4 regions of the Streptomyces cyaneofuscatus genome follow, and region 2 is predicted to be linked to each of the others. Evidence: riboswitches for the same ligand, from Rfam matches in the RefSeq annotation. Region 2 holds a riboswitch; each other region holds the start of a gene.
What was found. Region 2 has a riboswitch for cyclic di-AMP ahead of R2B67_RS01355 (transglycosylase SLT domain-containing protein). Riboswitches for the same ligand answer to the same signal wherever they lie in the genome.
Positions count from the first base shown of each region.

Region 1: linked by a shared signal. The riboswitch ahead of R2B67_RS32310 (C40 family peptidase) and the one ahead of R2B67_RS01355 (transglycosylase SLT domain-containing protein) in region 2 are both predicted to bind cyclic di-AMP.
Region 3: linked by a shared signal. The riboswitch ahead of R2B67_RS22195 (transglycosylase family protein) and the one ahead of R2B67_RS01355 (transglycosylase SLT domain-containing protein) in region 2 are both predicted to bind cyclic di-AMP.
Region 4: linked by a shared signal. The riboswitch ahead of R2B67_RS16645 (M23 family metallopeptidase) and the one ahead of R2B67_RS01355 (transglycosylase SLT domain-containing protein) in region 2 are both predicted to bind cyclic di-AMP.

Region 1 is NZ_CP137002.1:7,301,242-7,305,446, forward strand. Features, by position in the region: gene R2B67_RS32300 (LysR family transcriptional regulator) at 1-621, opposite strand, end outside; gene R2B67_RS32305 (LysE family translocator) at 695-1,339, shown strand; gene R2B67_RS32310 (C40 family peptidase) at 1,438-1,908, opposite strand; cyclic di-AMP (ydaO/yuaA leader) riboswitch at 1,912-2,077, opposite strand; gene R2B67_RS32315 (hypothetical protein) at 2,452-2,757, opposite strand; gene R2B67_RS32320 (ATP-dependent Clp protease proteolytic subunit) at 2,765-3,412, opposite strand; gene R2B67_RS32325 (excalibur calcium-binding domain-containing protein) at 3,576-4,091, opposite strand.
Region 2 is NZ_CP137002.1:338,579-342,783, reverse strand. Features, by position in the region: gene R2B67_RS01360 (FAD-dependent oxidoreductase) at 1-1,111, opposite strand, end outside; cyclic di-AMP (ydaO/yuaA leader) riboswitch at 1,595-1,750, shown strand; gene R2B67_RS01355 (transglycosylase SLT domain-containing protein) at 1,754-2,593, shown strand; gene R2B67_RS01350 (GMC oxidoreductase) at 2,755-4,205, shown strand, end outside.
Region 3 is NZ_CP137002.1:5,024,438-5,028,642, reverse strand. Features, by position in the region: gene eno (phosphopyruvate hydratase) at 1-1,257, opposite strand, end outside; gene R2B67_RS22195 (transglycosylase family protein) at 1,669-2,385, opposite strand; cyclic di-AMP (ydaO/yuaA leader) riboswitch at 2,391-2,588, opposite strand; gene R2B67_RS22190 (transglycosylase family protein) at 2,879-3,985, opposite strand; gene R2B67_RS22185 (cytochrome P450 family protein) at 4,150-4,205, opposite strand, start outside.
Region 4 is NZ_CP137002.1:3,783,519-3,787,723, forward strand. Features, by position in the region: gene R2B67_RS16635 (PrsW family intramembrane metalloprotease) at 1-472, shown strand, start outside; gene R2B67_RS16640 (aldo/keto reductase) at 479-1,423, opposite strand; gene R2B67_RS16645 (M23 family metallopeptidase) at 1,573-2,616, opposite strand; cyclic di-AMP (ydaO/yuaA leader) riboswitch at 2,628-2,780, opposite strand; gene R2B67_RS16650 (PP2C family protein-serine/threonine phosphatase) at 2,991-4,205, opposite strand, start outside.

The DNA.
Region 1 (4,205 bases), 7.0 Mb from region 2:
CGGATGCGCCGGAGCGCTGCTGATCAGCGGCCGGCCCGCCAGCTCGGCGACCGGCAGCCGGCCTGACCCTTCGGAGAGCCGGTGCCCGACCGCGGTCGCCAGCACCAGCTCCTCCACCAGCAGGGGTTCCACGGTGACGCCCGGCGGCGGCGGGTCGGCCACCGCCGGTTCGTAGGTGTGGGTCAGCGCCAGGTCCACCTCGCCCGCGGTGACCGCCGCGATCCCGCCCGGCGGCTCGTACTCGGTGACGGCCAGCTCGACCTCCGGATGGGCCCGCCGGAACGCGCTCAGGACCGGCGGCAGCAGATGGACCCCGGCCGTCGTGAACGTCCCCACACGCAGCCTGCCGCCCGACAGCCCGGCCAGCTGCGCCAGCTCGTGCCGCGCCTGGTCCAGCTCGTCCAGGACCCGCCGGGCCCGCCCCGCCAGCAGCTCACCGGCGGCCGTCAGCCGCGCCCCGCGATGGTGGCGCACCAGCAGCGTCGCCCCGGCCTCTCGCTCCAGCTTGGCCAGCTGCTGGGAGAGGGCGGGCGCGGTGTAGCCGAGGTGGGCGGCGGCCCGCGTGATCGATCCGGTCTCGGCGACCGCCACCAGCGCGGCGAGCCGCGTCGGGTCGTACATGAAGCGTTCCTTTAGGCAGACCCAGAAGATTGCAAGTACACGCTAAAGGCTCCGCCGGTCCAGGCTGGACCCCATGGACGCACAACTGATCGCCTTCACCGGGGTCGCCGCCGGCATGGTCGCGCTGCCCGGCGCCGACTTCACCGTCGTCGTACGCAACGCCCTGGCCTCGCGCACCGCCGGTCTGGCCACCGCCCTCGGCGTCGCCGGGGGACTGCTCGTCCACACCGCGCTCGCCGTGGCGGGGCTCGCCGCGGTGCTGGTGACGATGCCCGTCCTCTTCCGCACGGTCCAGCTGCTCGGCGGCGCGTACGTGCTCTACCTCGGGATCAGCGCCCTGTACGCGATCCGGCGCCGGGTCTCCGAGGAGGGCCGTACGCCGGAGCATGCACCGGGGCCGAAGGAGCCCGAGGGGCTCGGGCGCGCGCTGCGCCAGGGATTCCTGACCAACGCGCTCAACCCGAAGGCGCCGGTCCTCTTCCTCAGCCTGCTGCCGCAGTTCGTCCCGGACGGGCAGCCGCCGCTGCCCAGGACCCTCCTGCTCGCCGCCCTCGTGGTCGCCCTCGCCCTCGTCTGGTTCTCGGCCCTCGCCCTGCTCGTGGACCGGCTGGGGCGGTGGCTGCGCCGGCCGCGTACCGCCCGGGCGATCGAGGGCGGCAGCGGCGTGGCGCTCACCGGACTGGGGCTGGCGCTGGTGACCGGGCCCCTCCTGCGCTGAGGTGCGCCGAGGGGCCCGTGCGCCCGCAAGGGACGGAGCGTCCGGCCGCAAGGGACAGAGAGCGCCCGGCCGCAAGGGAAGAGCGTCCGGCAGGTGGGTCAGCGGACCCGTCCGTACCAGACGCTCTTGGACCAGATTTTCGCCTTACGCACCACATCCCCGGATTTGGGGGAGTGCCAGATCTTCCCGCCCCCGGCGTAGATGCCCACGTGGTAGACGCTGCGGCCGGAATGGAAGAAGACCAGGTCGCCGGGTTTCCGCTTCGACGAGGAGATACGGCTGGTCTTGTTGTACTGCTGCTGTGCTGTGCGGGGAAGCTTCTTCCCCGCCTTCTTGAACGAGTAGACAGTCAGCCCCGAGCAGTCGAACCGGCTGGGACCCGCGGCCCCGTACTTGTACGGAGCCCCCTTCTTCGACGCGGCGATCTTGAGCGCCTTCGTCGAGTGGGTGGCGGCCTCGGCATCGTCGACCAGACCTGGCGCCAGCATCGAGGACGTCACGGCCAGGGTGAGTACGGAAGCCGTACCGACCCGGGCGAACAGAGACGGGACATGAACCTGCGCAGACATGCGCAACCCTTCGTCAGCCGCCTGTGAAGGATGACCTGTCGGGTTCGGGCTGGCGAAGTTGCCCGGCCGCTTGACGCGGCTTCACCCCGAGGGCTTCCCGGTCTCCCGGTCGGCCCGTAATGCTCGGGTCCTCCACTCCTGCCGATCCACTCCTTGTCGACCAGTCATCCGGGAAGCGGCAGGACTCGGCGTCCACCCGGACCGCCCCGCCGCGGTGGCGGGGGCTTGTCGTCCCAGGGATCTTGACTCACCAAGTGCCGGATTTCCGAGCCGAAACAGTGATTTGTGAGTCTCCTCACCACTGATCCATTCAGGTGGACAGGGTGGATTCGCCCCCGCCGACGAGCCGGGCGCACGCCCCCGTACCAGCGACGAAAGGCCGCATTCCGGGTACGGCTCCCGCGTCGAGCGCAAGTTGGGGCGTCGCTCGTGCGGGTGATCGCCTACGCCGAACGAGCGAGGGAAATTGATCGCGGCACCGGGCGTGTCGCGCGCGGGGCGACCGGCCCGCTCCCGTAATGCGCTCCCGGCGCGCGGAGCGGTTCAGTTCGGGGTCGGCGGCACGGCGACCCTGCCCGCCCGCCGCTCGCCGTCCAGCACCCGCAGGGCCCGTGCGAGCGTCGCCGCGTGGATCTGCCGCTCGCCGCGCTCGTGCATCAGGGAGAGGGCATCGCGCAGGGCCGCGGCCCGGGAGACCAGGGCCTGCGCGGCTCTCAGCGCGCTGTAGGTGTCGCTGCCGCGCGCCGGGTTGATGCGGCCCACCTGGTCGAGGACCGCGAGGTAGCAGTCGATCAGCTCACCCTCGGCGCGGGTCAGTGCGGGTAGGGGCGGGAACTCCGTGGGTTCCATGGGCGGTTCACCTCACGTCGTGCGGCGGCTGGGAGAGTGTGCGGTTCTCCACGACGTGGTCCACCAGCCCGTAGGCGCGAGCGGCCTCCGCGTCGAGGATGGTGTCGCGCTCGATGTCGGCGGTGACCCGCTCGGCGGTCCGGCCCGTGTGCCGGACCAGCATGCCCGTGAACAGCTCGCGGGTGCGCACCAGTTCGCGCGCGTGGATCTCCAGGTCGGACGGCTGGCCCCGCAACGGCTCTGCCAGCGCGGGCTGTTGAATGACTACCCGCGCGCCGGGCAGGGCATGTCGCCGCCCCGGAGCTCCGGCCGCCAGAAGAGCGGCCGCGTAGGAGCCGGCCTGCCCCAGACAGAAGGTCTCCACCTCGCAGGTCAGAAACCGCATCGTGTCGTAGACCGCCGCCATCGCCCCGAACGAGCCGCCGGGGCAGTTGATGTACAGCGACAGCGGCCGGTCCGGCTCAGCGTGCTCCAGATACATGAACTGCGCGATCAGATCGCTCGCCGCGGTGTCGTCGATCGGACTCCCGAGGAAGACGATCCGCTCGGACAGAAGCTTGGAGTACGGGTCCTGGGTCCGGGTCCCGGTCGCGGTGCGCTCGGTGAACTCGGGCAGTACGTAACGGGCGTCGGGTCGGGCATCGGGTCGGATCATGGCGGAGCCCCTCTCCTGGGTGCGTGACGGAACGCAGGCGCGACACAGGTCCGCCCTGCGCTCACGTCCTGTCAAAAATGTACAGGACGTACAGAAGAGAGGGAGGGTTGACGCGTTCGCGGGACCGAAGAGAGGGGCGGTGGGTGTCTATTCGCCTGTTCGTCTATTCGCAGCCGACTCCGTCACCGTCACGGTCGAGGTGGGAGTCGTACCCGGGGTCGCCTCTCCTGATGGGAGCGGCGCCCGCCGCACGGACGGCGGTGCAGTTCTTGTAGTACGTGGATCCCCCGCCCGAGTCGTCGCCCTCGTCGTAGACCGGGTCGGGCGCCTCGGCGGCGGGCTCGGGCGGCGGAGCGGTGACGGTGACTCGTACCTTCTTGATTTTCGTGACCGTCGGGGCCGGCTCCGGGCTGGCTGTCACGGTCACCTTGGCCGTCTCCGTCACGGTGACGGTCACCGTCGGCCCGGGCTCTGTCTTCACCGCCGCTGTCTGTACAGCTTCCGGCTCCTCGCCGGTGGCGCCGATCCCGATGCCGAGCAGGAACAGCACGCCGGCGGCGGGAAGGATGACGCGCTTACGGGCCCAGCGTGGTCCGGGGGAAGGGTCCGGCGGCGGGACGGTGACGCCCGGCCCCCAGTCCGCTTGCCGTGACGGGTGCTGCGGGTCGTTCCAATTCATTGTCCCCCCAAGGAAGTTCGTGGAGGAACGACGCTAATGAGCCGGGCGCGCCCGCAGGAGGAGGATGTTCCGTTGGTGATGGAGTTGTGACCAAAGAGCGGGGGAGTGATGGTC
Region 2 (4,205 bases):
GGCCGATCAGGCCGATCGGGCCGCGCTTGATCCAGCCCGTGACGTAGACCGACGCCATGTGCTCGTCCCCGGCGATGACGCGGCCCGCCTCGTGCGGGACCGTGCCGGAGGCCACGTCGAAGGGGAGCTTCGGCAGCTCCTCCGAGTAGTAGCCGACGGCCCGGTAGACGCTCTGCATGTCCCAGTCGGTGAACTTGCCGGTGCCCCGGACGTTGCCGGTGCCGTCCAGCTCGGTGCGCTCGGTGCGCAGCGCGACGACCTTGCCGTCCTCGCCGAGGATCTCGACCGGGGACTCGAAGAAGTGCAGGAAGAGCTTGTGCGGGCGGTCGCCGACATCGCGGATCGCCCAGTTCTCCAGGGTCTGCGCGACCATGTTGGCCTGCTTGTTCTCCCGCCGGGTGGCGATCGAGCCCTCGTCGTACTCGATGTCCTCGGGGTTGACGATGACCTCGATGTTGGGGGAGTGGTCCAGCTCGCGCAGCTCCATCGGGCTGAACTTGGCCTGCGCCGGGCCACGCCGCCCGAACACATGCACCTCCAGCGCCTTGTTCTCCTTGAGGCCCTGGTACACGTTGTCCGGGATCTCGGTCGGCAGCAGCTCGTCGGCCGTCTTGGCCAGCACCCGGGCGACGTCCAGCGCCACGTTGCCGACGCCGAGGACGGCGACCTTCTCCGCGGTGAGCGGCCAGGTGCGCGGCACCTCGGGGTGGCCGTCGTACCAGGAGACGAACTCGGCCGCGCCGTAGGAGCCGTCCAGCTCGATGCCCGCGATGTCGAGCGCCCGGTCGGCCTCGGCGCCGGTCGAGAAGATCACCGCGTCGTAGAAGGACCGCAGGTCGTCCAGGTCGATGTCGTTCGGGTAGCTCACATTGCCGAAGAGGCGGATCTGCGGCTTGTCCAGCACCTGGTGCAGCGCCTTGACGATGCCCTTGATCCGGGGGTGGTCGGGGGCCACGCCGTAACGGATCAGGCCGAAGGGTGCGGGCATGCGCTCGAACAGGTCGATCGAGACACCCGGGTCCTGGCAGACCTCGGATTTGAGCAGCGCGTCCGCAGCGTAGATACCGGCAGGGCCGGCTCCGACAATGGCGACGCGGACGGGGCGTGTCATGGCGTGGTGATCCTTAAGGCGGGCGAACGCGGGCAGGTACAGCGTACGTCGGAGGTAAGGGTTGGCTTACTAGTCTCCACCCCACACCGTAAGCCCTGGCCGCGCGGGGCCTCCGACCCGGCCTACGGAACCGCCCGAAAAGTCCGTTTCGGTGGGGCGGTATGGGCGATTTCGGCCTTTTAACCCCCTCTTCCATAAAAGGGCTATTGAGCTTCTTGGGTTGTTTTGACCGCGCCCTTTTCGGTCAGCCCCGTACGAAGTGGTGAGCGTCACGTCCGGGGGTGCGGACGCGGAATCGGAAGGTTCGGTTCCCTTCTGTGCCAAGAAAGTTGACACCGTGACGGAACGGGCGCGGCCGGGAATTCCGTAATTCGATCTTGCGGAGAAAGGTCATCCGGAATTCGGGGCTTGTTCTGTTCGGCGCTTTTCGCCTACGGTCACGCTCAATCCGGATGGAACGCCGAATCCTGCCGCCGTCCGGGAATCCGAAACCCACCCACGTACGGCAGGAGCGGGGGACCCAGGTAAGCCGCCGATCCGGTCTCCGGAACGGCTAGGGGTGAAGTCGCACGTCCATGCGGCCAGACATCTCCCGTCTGAACCCGACAGCTCACCTCGTAGGCGCCGGAGAGGAAATTCCCCATGCCCGCACAGGGTAAGCACCGCCGTCCCAAGTCCGTCTCGCTGAGCCGCGGCATCGCCGCCGTGACCACAGGTGGAGCCGTTCTGGCCCTCCCCGTGCTCGGCGCCACCACCGCCTCCGCCGCCCCCGCGCACTCCGTCGCCGCGGAAAAGGCGGTCGCTCCCGTCTCCGTGACCGCCCAGGCGAATTCCGTGACGAAGGCCGCGCCCGCCAAGCATTCCGTGGTGTCCGGCGAAACGCTTTCCAAGATCGCCCGCGAGTATTCCGTCAACGGCGGCTGGAAGAAGCTGTACGAAGGCAACCGCAAGGCCGTTGGTGAGAACCCGAACCTTATTCACCCGGGTATCACGCTGACCATCGGCGCCAAGGCTGCCGCCCCGTCAGACGCCAAGGCCGCCAAGGCTGCCGAGGCCGCCCCGGCCGCCGAGCGCACCGCAACGGCGGAGCGCGCCGACCGCTCGGAGCGCACCACGGCCGCGCCCGCCGCCGCCCCGGCCGCCGCCGCTCCCGCCACGTACACCAACGACCTCGATGGCTGGATCAAGGAGTCGCTGGCGGTCATGGCCCAGCACGGCATCCCCGGCAGCTACGAGGGCATCCACCGCAACATCATCCGCGAGTCCTCGGGCAACCCGAACGCCATCAACAACTGGGACTCCAACGCGGTGAAGGGCACCCCGTCCAAGGGGCTGCTCCAGGTCATCGACCCGACGTTCCAGGCGTACCACGTGCCCGGCACCTCGACCGACAGCTACGACCCGGTCGCCAACATCACCGCCGCGTGCAACTACGCCGCCGACCGGTACGGCTCGATCGACAACGTCTTCGGCGCCTACTGATCGCTGGACGAAGGCTCACATCCGAGGGGCCCCGGACCGCACGGTCCGGGGCCCCTCGGGCGTGCGCATCCGCAGGGGGAAGTTACCCCCAAGTTTCTAGTGACTTACCACGCGATCGACAGTAGAACCTGTTGCACTCTGTCGAGAGTGAGGGATGTCACATGAACGACACTACCCTGCACAACAACGCCCCCAAGGGTGTATCGCGTCGAAGATTCATCACAGGAACAGGTTCTCTTCTCGGGGTCGCGGCGCTCGCCGGACCCACCACGCCGGTCTGGGCCACGCCCCGCGCGGCAGCGGCCCCCATCGGATCCGGCGCCCATGTGCCGGTGCTGGTCATCGGGACCGGCTACGGCGGTTCGGTGGCCGCTCTCCGGCTCGCCCAGGCCGGCACGGACGTCCACATGGTCGAGATGGGCATGGCCTGGGACACCCCCGGCGCGGACGGCAAGATCTTCGCCAACACCACCAAGCCCGACGACCGCTCCTTCTGGCTGCGCACCAGGACCAAGCAGCCGCTGAGCAACTTCCTCGGCTTCCCGATCGACAAGAACGTCAACCGCTACACCGGCATCCTGGACGCCGAGGAGTTCGCCGGCATCACCGTCTACCAGGGGCGCGGCGTCGGGGGCGGCTCGCTGGTCAACGGCGGTATGGCCGTCACGCCCAAGCGGGAGAACTTCGCCGCCATCCTCCCGTCGGTGAACGCCGCCGAGATGTACAGCACGTACTACCCGCGCGCCAACGCGGACCTCGGCGTCACCACCATCGACCCCGTGTGGTTCGACTCCGTCGACTGCTACCAGTACGCACGGGTCGGCCGGAAGCACGCCCAGCGCTCCGGCTTCCCGTTCCTCTTCGTGCCCGCCGTGTACGACTGGGACTACATGAAGCAGGAGGCGGCCGGGACCGTCCCGAAGTCCGCGCTGGACGCCGAGATCCTCTACGGCAACAACTACGGCAAGAAGTCGCTCCAGAAGACCTACATCGACCGGATCAAGGCCACCGGCCGGGTCACCATCAGCCCCCTGCACAAGGTCACCCGCGTCTCCCCGGCCTCCGGCGGCGGCTACACGGTCCTCATCGACCAGCTGGACACCACCGGCCGGACCGCCGTCACCAAGACGGTCACGGCGGACAGGGTCTTCTTCGCCGCGGGCAGCGTCGGCACCAGCAAGCTGCTCGTCGGGCTGAAGGCGACCGGGGCGCTGCCCGGCCTGAACAACGAGGTCGGCAAGGGCTGGGGCGACAACGGCAACGTCATGTGCGGCCGGGCCAACCACCTCTGGGACCCGACGGGGAAGGTGCAGTCGTCCATCCCCACCGGCGGCATCGACAACTGGGACGCCGGCGGAGCGTTCGCCGAAGTCGCTCCGCTGCCCACCGGGATCGAGACCTGGGCCTCGTTCTACCTCTCGATCACCAAGAACCCCCACCGGGCCGAGTTCACCTGGAACGCGGCGGCGGGCAGGCCCGAACTGAACTGGCAGACGGCGTGGAAGCAGCCGTCGATCGACGCCGCGAAGACCATCTTCGACAAGATCAACAAGAAGGAGGGGACGATCTACCGCACGGACCTCTTCGGCACCTACAAGATCTGGGGGGACCA
Region 3 (4,205 bases), 4.7 Mb from region 2:
GGAGCGGCCCGCGTACACCGCGGCGTCGTCGAGGATCTCCTCGATGCGCAGCAGCTGGTTGTACTTGGCGACGCGATCCGAGCGGGCCGGGGCGCCGGTCTTGATCTGGCCGCAGTTCACGGCGACGGCGAGGTCGGCGATGGTGACGTCCTCGGTCTCACCGGAGCGGTGCGACATCATGCACTTGAAGCCGTTGCGCTGGGCCAGCTCGACGGCGTCCAGGGTCTCGGTCAGCGAACCGATCTGGTTGACCTTCACGAGCAGGGCGTTGGCGGAGCCCTCCTCGATGCCGCGGGCCAGGCGCTCGGGGTTGGTGACGAAGAGGTCGTCGCCGACGATCTGCACCTTGGAGCCGATGCGGTCGGTGATGACCTTCCAGCCGGCCCAGTCGTCCTCGTACAGCGGGTCCTCGATGGAGACCAGCGGGTACGCGGAGACGAGCTCCTCGTAGTACTCGGTCATCTCGGCGGCCGAGCGGGACTTGCCCTCGAACTCGTAGACGCCGTCCTTGTAGAACTCGGACGCGGCGACGTCGAGCGCGAGTGCGACATCGCGGCCCGGGACGTAACCGGCCTCCGTGATGGCCTCGACGATGAGGTCCAGGGCGGCGCGGTTGGACTCCAGGTTCGGGGCGAAGCCGCCCTCGTCGCCGAGTCCGGTGGACAGGCCCTTGGTCTTGAGGACCTTCTTCAGCGTGTGGTAGATCTCCGCGCCCCAGCGCAGGGCCTCGGAGAAGGACTCCGCGCCGATCGGGGCGATCATGAACTCCTGGATGTCCACGTTGGAGTCGGCGTGCGAGCCGCCGTTCAGGATGTTCATCATCGGAACGGGCAGCAGGTGCGCGTTCGGGCCGCCGAGGTAGCGGAAGAGCGGCAGGTCGGACGCCTCGGAGGCGGCGTGCGCGACGGCGAGCGAGACACCGAGGATGGCGTTCGCGCCGAGCGAGGCCTTGTTCTCGGTGGCGTCCAGGTCGAACATCGCCTGGTCGATGAGGCGCTGCTCGGTGGCGTCGTACCCGACGAGCTCCGGGCCGATCTGCTCGATGACGGCGAGGACGGCCTTCTCGACGCCCTTGCCCTGGTAGCGGTTGGGGTCACCGTCGCGAAGCTCAACAGCCTCGAACGCACCGGTGGAGGCGCCGGACGGAACGGCAGCACGGCCCGTGCTGCCGTCGTCGAGGCCAACCTCGACCTCGACCGTGGGGTTGCCCCGGGAGTCGAGGATTTCCCTGGCTACGACGACGTCGATGGACGGCACGAGGCATCTCCTTCTGGGATATGACGCTGGTTGTGCAGGGTCACTGTGGCCTTGCGACACGAGCCTAACCGGCCCGGCCGCGTCAGTCGGCCGACCGCCCGTCTCCTGGGACGAAAAAGGACCCAAGGGCCAGCATCACGGGACAAATCTCTAGAAATCTACTGGGCGGTAACAAGCGGCGGGGGTGCGATGCCGACAAGAAGTGAACGGATCGCCCACCATTCCCATCCCCATCACCCGTCATCGCCCCTACCCCCATCCCCGCCGGCGTCCTTCACACGGCGGGAGCGGCGCCCTTCCCACGGAAAGACCCCGGCCCGGCGCGCACGGGGGGAGTAGCGCGCCGGGCCGGGGAGCCGTGCGAGGGAGGGTGCCGCCGGACCCCCTCCCTCCGGGGAGGAGAGCCGGCTGTTACTTCAGGTGGAGCTGCTGACCCGGGAAGATCAGGTTCGCGTCCTTGACGATGTCGTCGTTGAGCTTGAAGAGCTTGCTCCAGCCGCCCTTGACGCCTTCCTTGTCGGCGATCTTGCTCAGGGTGTCGCCGGTCTTGACCTTGTACTCGCCGTCGCCCTTCTGGACCTTCTCACCGGTCGGGGTGGTGACGGTCTTCTTGGAGCTCTCGGCCTTGGGGGCGGCCGGGGCGGTGCGCTGCTCGCTGCGCGTGGTGGGCTGCTCGGCCTTGCGCTCGGGCTGGGCCTGCTCGGGCTTGCTCGCGGACTGGCCGGAGCCGGTGTTCACGCCCGGGTCCACACCGTCGTTGGTGAGGCCGCCGGCGCCGGCGCAGGCCCAGGCGCCCGGGCCCTGCATGTCGAGGAGCTTCTCGGCGGTGGCGATCTGCTGGTCCTTGGAGGCCAGGTCGGCGCGCGAGGCGTACTGCGTACCGCCGGCGGCGGCCCAGCTCGACTGCGAGAACTGGAGCCCGCCGTAGTAGCCGTTGCCGGTGTTGATGGACCAGTTGCCGCCGGACTCGCACTGGGCGACGGCGTCCCAGGTCTCGACGGAGGCGGCGGAAGCGTTGGTCGCACCCATCAGCGGGACGGCCACGGCGGCACCGGTGATGCCCGCGAGGGTGGCGAAACGGACGGTCTTCGAGGGGCGGCGGTGCTTGCCCTTGCTGTTCAGCAGCATGGAACGGATCTCCTCACCGACGCCTACGAGGTGAGCTGTCGGGTTCGGGCTGATGAGTTGCCCGGTCGCGCGACCTTGCGCGCGACTTCACCCCAAGCCGTTCCCGTACGTCCCCGGCCTCGAAGGAGCTGTCCTTCGAAGGGGTTGTACGGACCCGGCGGCCTACCTGGGTCCCCCGCTCCTGCCTACGGCGCTTACGCGTCTGTTCCCTTCGACCGACGGCAGGATTCGGCGTGACGGTCGACGGGGCCCGCGGTGCGAGCGGTTCCGACCGTAAACACAGGCAACCCCGACATTCAAAGATGGACATACTGGCCCAATCGGCGCTTACTTGCTCACCCTGACGGACCGTTTCCGCAGGTCGGAGGGGATCTGCGCCGAGCGGGCGGACGCGACGCGCCAGTTGCAGCAAAGAGACCCATGTCTCACTTACGCATAAGTGGACATAGGCCTCTGAACTACCCGCGATTTTGGGGCGTTTTCCCGGATTCGATCAGTTGGCGGCGGGCGCCTCCGCGCCCGTTCCGGCGCCCGCATCGGCACCCGCCCCGGCACCGGTCTCGGCACCTTCCGCGGCGCTCTGACCCAGCCCCAGATCCAGGCTCTGGCCGGGCAGGATCAGGTCCGGGTCGGAGCCAAGGAGGTCCTTGTTGGCCTCGTACAGGCCGGTCCAGCCCTGGGGGAGTTCCTGGGCGTCCGCGATGGCCCAGAGGTTGTCCCCGGGCTGCACGGTGTAGCCGCCGCCGGTGACCGCGCCGCCGTCCCGCGCGTCACTCTCGCCCCGCGAGGCGTGCCGGCCGGACTCGCGAGGGCCGTCCTCCTGCCCCACCGCACCGGCCTCCTCGGGGGCCGGTGCGCCGCGGTGCTTGCCGCCGGTGCGGTCGGTGCCCTGCGAGGCGTCGGGGGCGGAGGTGGAGGGCTGCGAGGCGTCAGGAGAGCCGGGGGTGCCGGTCTTTCCGGTGGCGGGGGGCGTAGTGGAAGGCTTCGCCGAGGGGTCGAGCGTGTCAGCTCCGCCCTTCTTCTCCCCCTTGCCGGTTCCGTCCGTCTTGTCGGTGGAGTCCGTGGTGCCGGTCTTGTCCGTGGCGCCGGTCGAGTCCGTGTTGCCGGAACCTCCCGCTTCACCCTTTTCGTCCGCTCCATCCGCTTCGTCCGCCGGAGCGGTCGTCGGGTCCTGGGTGGGGTCGGTGGAGGGCGCGGTACCGGGGTCGACACCGGGCAGGCTGCCGTCCACCGCGAGGCCGGAGATCACCGCGCAGCTCGGCCACGCCTGCGGGCCCTTGTCGTCCAGGACCTTCTCGGCGACGGAGATCTGCTGCGAGCGGCTGGCCAGGTCGGCCCGCTCCGCGAAGGCGTCGCCGCCGTACGCCGACCAGGTCTCCTGCGAGAACTGAAGCCCGCCGTAGTAGCCGTTGCCGAGGTCGGCACTCCACATGCCGCCGCTCTCGCACTCCGCGACCCGGTCCCAGGTGGTGGCGTCGGCTGCGTGTGCGCCCGCCGCGCCGAGGAGCGGAATGGCGATGGCCGATCCGGTCACGCCTGCGGCGACGACGATGGCGGGTGCCTGACGAGGGCGGCGGTGTCTGCCGTTCGCGGAGCCCATGGGATATGCCTTCCGTGCGACTGACAAGCAAGAACTGAGGAGCAAGAAGCTGTTGAACAAGTGACGCGTGGGCAACCGGTGAACAGCGGCCGACGCGTCGAACCGTGAACCTAGCGGGACTCGAACGCATGTCACAAGTCGATGCAGCGCAGATCACGTGAAAGTCACAGAGGTGACAGCGTGTCACTTTGTTCGAGGCGGCGACCGGGCTCGAACTGCA
Region 4 (4,205 bases), 3.4 Mb from region 2:
GGCCGAACCCCTGGCGCTCTCCTCGATGCGGACCCGGGGCGTGGCCCGCGACCTGGCCCGCCACTGGCACGGGAAGCAGGACCGGTCCCGGGGGCGGGCGGCGGCGCGCGCGGTCGCCGAGTACGAGTCGTTCGCGACGACCCTGGCCGGCCTGCGCCGCCGCGCCCGCCACGACGCGGTGGGCCCGGACTTCGCCGCCCGGGAACGGGAGCTGCTGCACCACCTCTGGCAGCGCCGGGCCATCGCGGCCCCGGCCCTCACGCACGCGGCCCGGATGACCGGCACGGGCCCGCGCCCGCAGCCGTATCCGTACCGCCCGCCGATGCCGCCGTACGGACAGGGCCAGGGACACGGCTACGGGTATGGATACGGCTACGGGCAGGGGCACGGGACCGCGTACGGCAGCCCGCCCCCGCAGCCGTACCCGTACGGCCGACACCACCCCTACGGCCCCACCGCGCCTCCCCCGTGACTCACTTCAGGCCGACGCCTCCGTGAGCGTCGCCAGTTCCGCCTCCGTCAGCTCCAGGTCCGCGACGGCCAGCAGCGCGGGGAGCTGTTCGACCGTGCGGGCCGAGGCGATCGGGGCCGCGACCGTCGGGCGGGCGGCGAGCCAGGCGAGGGCGACCGTGGCGATCTCGGCACCCCGTTCCGTGGCGACCCGGTCGAGGGCGGCGAGCACCTTCCGGCCGCGCTCCGACTCCAGGTGCTCGCCCGCCTTCGCGGAGCGGGCGCTCTCCACCGTGGCGCCCGGGCGGTACTTGCCGGTGAGGAAGCCGGAGGCCAGCGCGTAGTACGGGACGGCGGCGAGGCCGGCGCGGGCGGCGGTCTCCTGGAGCGGGCCCTCGTAGGTGGCGCGGGAGACCAGGTTGTAGTGCGGCTGGAGCGCGACGTACCGGGCCAGGCCCTCGCGCTCGGAGAAGTCCAGCGACTCCTGGAGGCGCTCCGGGCTGATGTTGGAGGCGGCGATGTGGCGCACCTTGCCGTCCTTCACCAGCCCGTCGAGGGCGGTGATGATCTCCTCGACCGGGACGGTCTCGTCGTCGAAGTGCGTGTAGTAGAGGTCGATGTGGTCGGTGCCGAGGCGGCGCAGCGACTGCTCGGCCGCGCCCTTGATGGTGGCGGCGGAGAGCCCCTTGTAGTCGGGGTGGGCGCCGACCTTGGTGGCCACGACGATGTCGGAGCGGTTGGCGCGGGAGGCGAGCCACTTGCCGATGACGCTCTCCGACTCACCGCCCTGGTTGCCCTCGATCCAGGCGGAGTAGGCGTCGGCGGTGTCGACGAAGTTGCCGCCGGCCGCCGCGTACGCGTCCAGGACGGCGAAGGACCGGTCCTCGTCGGCGGTCCAGCCGAAGACGTTGCCGCCGAGGGAGAGGGGGAAGACCTGGAGGTCGGAGCTGCCGAGCGTGCGCAGAGAAGTCATGTCGGGGTTCAACGGCGGTGGCGGGGGCGCCTATTCCATGTCCCGGCACCCGGTCGGACGCGGACAGACCGGCAGCCCTGACGTCGGGGGGTGAGCGTCAGGGCTGCCGGGGTATGCGAGGGGACGACGACGAACGACGTACCCGGGTCTCAGACGGTGAGGCCCTTGCTGTTCAGCCAGGCCGCCGGGTCCATCGCCGAGCCGCCGGCGGTGCGGACCTCCAGGTGGAGGTGGACGCCGGTGACATTGCCGGTCGCGCCCATGCGGCCGATGGTCTCGCCGGTGCTGACCTGCTGGCCGACCGAGACGTCGATCGAGGACTGGTGGGCGTACCAGATCTCCGTACCGTCCTCCAGCTGGAGGACCGTGCGGTAGCCGTACGAACCGGACCAGCCGGCCTCCGTGATCGTGCCGCCGTGCACGGCCTTGAGCGGCGAACCGGCCGCCCCGGCGAAGTCCAGGCCGGTGTGCTGGCCGGAGGACCACATCGCGCCGGACTGGCCGTAGGTCGAGGTGAGCGTGTACGAGGAGGTCGGCAGGGTGTAGCTGGCGCGGAGCTTCGCGAGGCGCTCCTCCTCGGCCTTCTTCGCCGCCGCTTCCTCGGCCGCCTTCTTCTCGGCGGCGATCTTGGCCTTGACGGCGGCCTGGGCCTCGTCCTGCTGCTTCTTCGCCTCGGCGGCGGCCTTCTCGGCCGCGACCTTCTCCTCGGCGGCCTTGGCCTCGGCATCGGCGCTGGCCTGCTGCTGCTCGGCCTGCTGGAGGATGCGGGCGCGCAGGGCCTCGCCGGCGTCGGTGGCGCCCTGGTCGGCCTCGGCGGTCGTGATGCCCGCGGTGGTGAGCGGCGCGGCGGTGACCGGTGCGGCCTCGGCCTCCTCGGCCATGAAGGCACCGACGCCGGGAAGGGACTTGGCGTCGGGGAGGTTGTCCGCGATGGAATCGGGAAGGGAGATGGAGACCGGCGGCTTGCTCTGGGCGGTGGCCATGCCACCCGCACCGACGGCCGCTATGACGCCGACCCCGAGGACGGTGGAGCTACGGGCGAGACCCCGCTGCTTGGCGACGCGGTGCTTGCCGCGCACGGGACGGATGGACTCCGCGGTGGGGTTCCACTCCTCCCACGTCCGCTCCGGACCACCGAGGCCGTCGGCAGTGAAGGGTGACGGGGCCTCAGGGGCAGGCTTGTTGGACGCCACGTGGGCGCACTCCTTTCCTTCCTTCTCGCCTACCGGGTTAGCTGACGGGTTCGGAGCAGGAAGGTCTCCTACGGGCCCCTCCGTCTCTCACGAGACACAGGCGTCCGATTCACCCCATGTAGGTGGTTCCCCGGTTCCCTTGCGGGATTCGGCGCTCGCGCACGGCGCCGTCTCTGACGACGGCTGGGACGACCGCGCTGCGTTATCGAACGTTAATAGACAGACGGGCTCGATTCCAAGCTGTTCTTGTTGATCATTAACGGCTCCGGCGGGGACTTACCGCCCACAAGCAGCGCGAATCGGACGACTTGACGACCCCTCGCCCACACCTCTTTTTCTGATGGTGTGTCAACTGTTATGCGGAGCGGCGCCCTTCAATTACGCACCGTGTCATCGCCCCGGCCGACGATCTTCACCGTCGTCCGCCGCGGCGCCTGCCCCTCCGCCGGCCGGCTGACCGCGAGCAGCGCCAAGTCGTCCGTCGACCGGCCCCCGGTGTGCAGCCGTACGTCGTCGGTGAGCGCCGAGAGCAGCTCCTCGGGGCCGGGGAAGATCCGGCCGCGCAGCCGGGCCGCCGGGTCGTAGAAGACCCCGTTCGCGTCCCGCGCCTCGGAGAGGCCGTCCGTGAAGGCGAGCAGCGTCGAACCCGGGGGCATCTCCCACTCGTCGGACCGGTCGGGCCACACCCCGAGGTCCATCCCCAGCGGCATCGCGGGCACGGACGGCGCGAGGACCTCAAGGGCTCCATCGGCGTGCAGCAGGATGGGCTCCGGGTGACCCCGGTTCACCAGCCGCAGCGAGGCCGAACCGGGCGGGATCTCGGCCAGTACGGCGGTGATGAACCCCTCCATGGCGTCCAGCCCGTACCGCCGCGTCCCCTCCCGCGCGAGCGCCCGCTCCAGCCGCTGGGCCACCCCCTCCAGGGACCGCTCCTGCTCGGCGGCCTCCCGGAACGCCCCGATGATCACGGCCACCGCCTCCACGGCGTCCAGCCCCTTGCCGCGCACATCACCGACGACCAGGCGTACGCCGTACGGGGTGTCCGCCACCGCGAACAGGTCCCCGCCGACGAACTCGTCCGCCTGCGCCGCCTCGTACCGCGCCGCCACCTGGAGCCCGCCGATCCGCTCCGCCGGGGTCGGCAGCACGGCTCGCATGGCGGTCTCCGCGATGACCCGCGCCGAGGCCAGCTGCTCGTTGCTGCGGCGCACGACCCCGTTGATGACGAGGGCCAGGGCCGCGGCGGTGAGGACCGTGATCATCTCGATGACCGGGACGACCTGGGTGGACGTGCCGTCGGAGAGCCGCATCGCGATGACGGAGAGGACCGCGGCCACGCCCGTACGGATCGTGCTGGCGAGCGAGAAGAAAGGGGCGGCGATCAGCGGCGCGGCCACGAACAGGGGGACGGCGGTGAAGTTGGGCGGGGCGAGCGAGTCGAAGAGGAGCCCGCCGCCGATGAGCAGCACGGGCAGCAGCCGGACGAACCGCCGGGTGCCGGGGTTCCGGGCCACCACCGGCCTGCCCTTCCCGGTGGAGCCGGGCGTGGCACGCCCGGGGATCCCGAGGCTCGCCCTCACGAGCCCGCG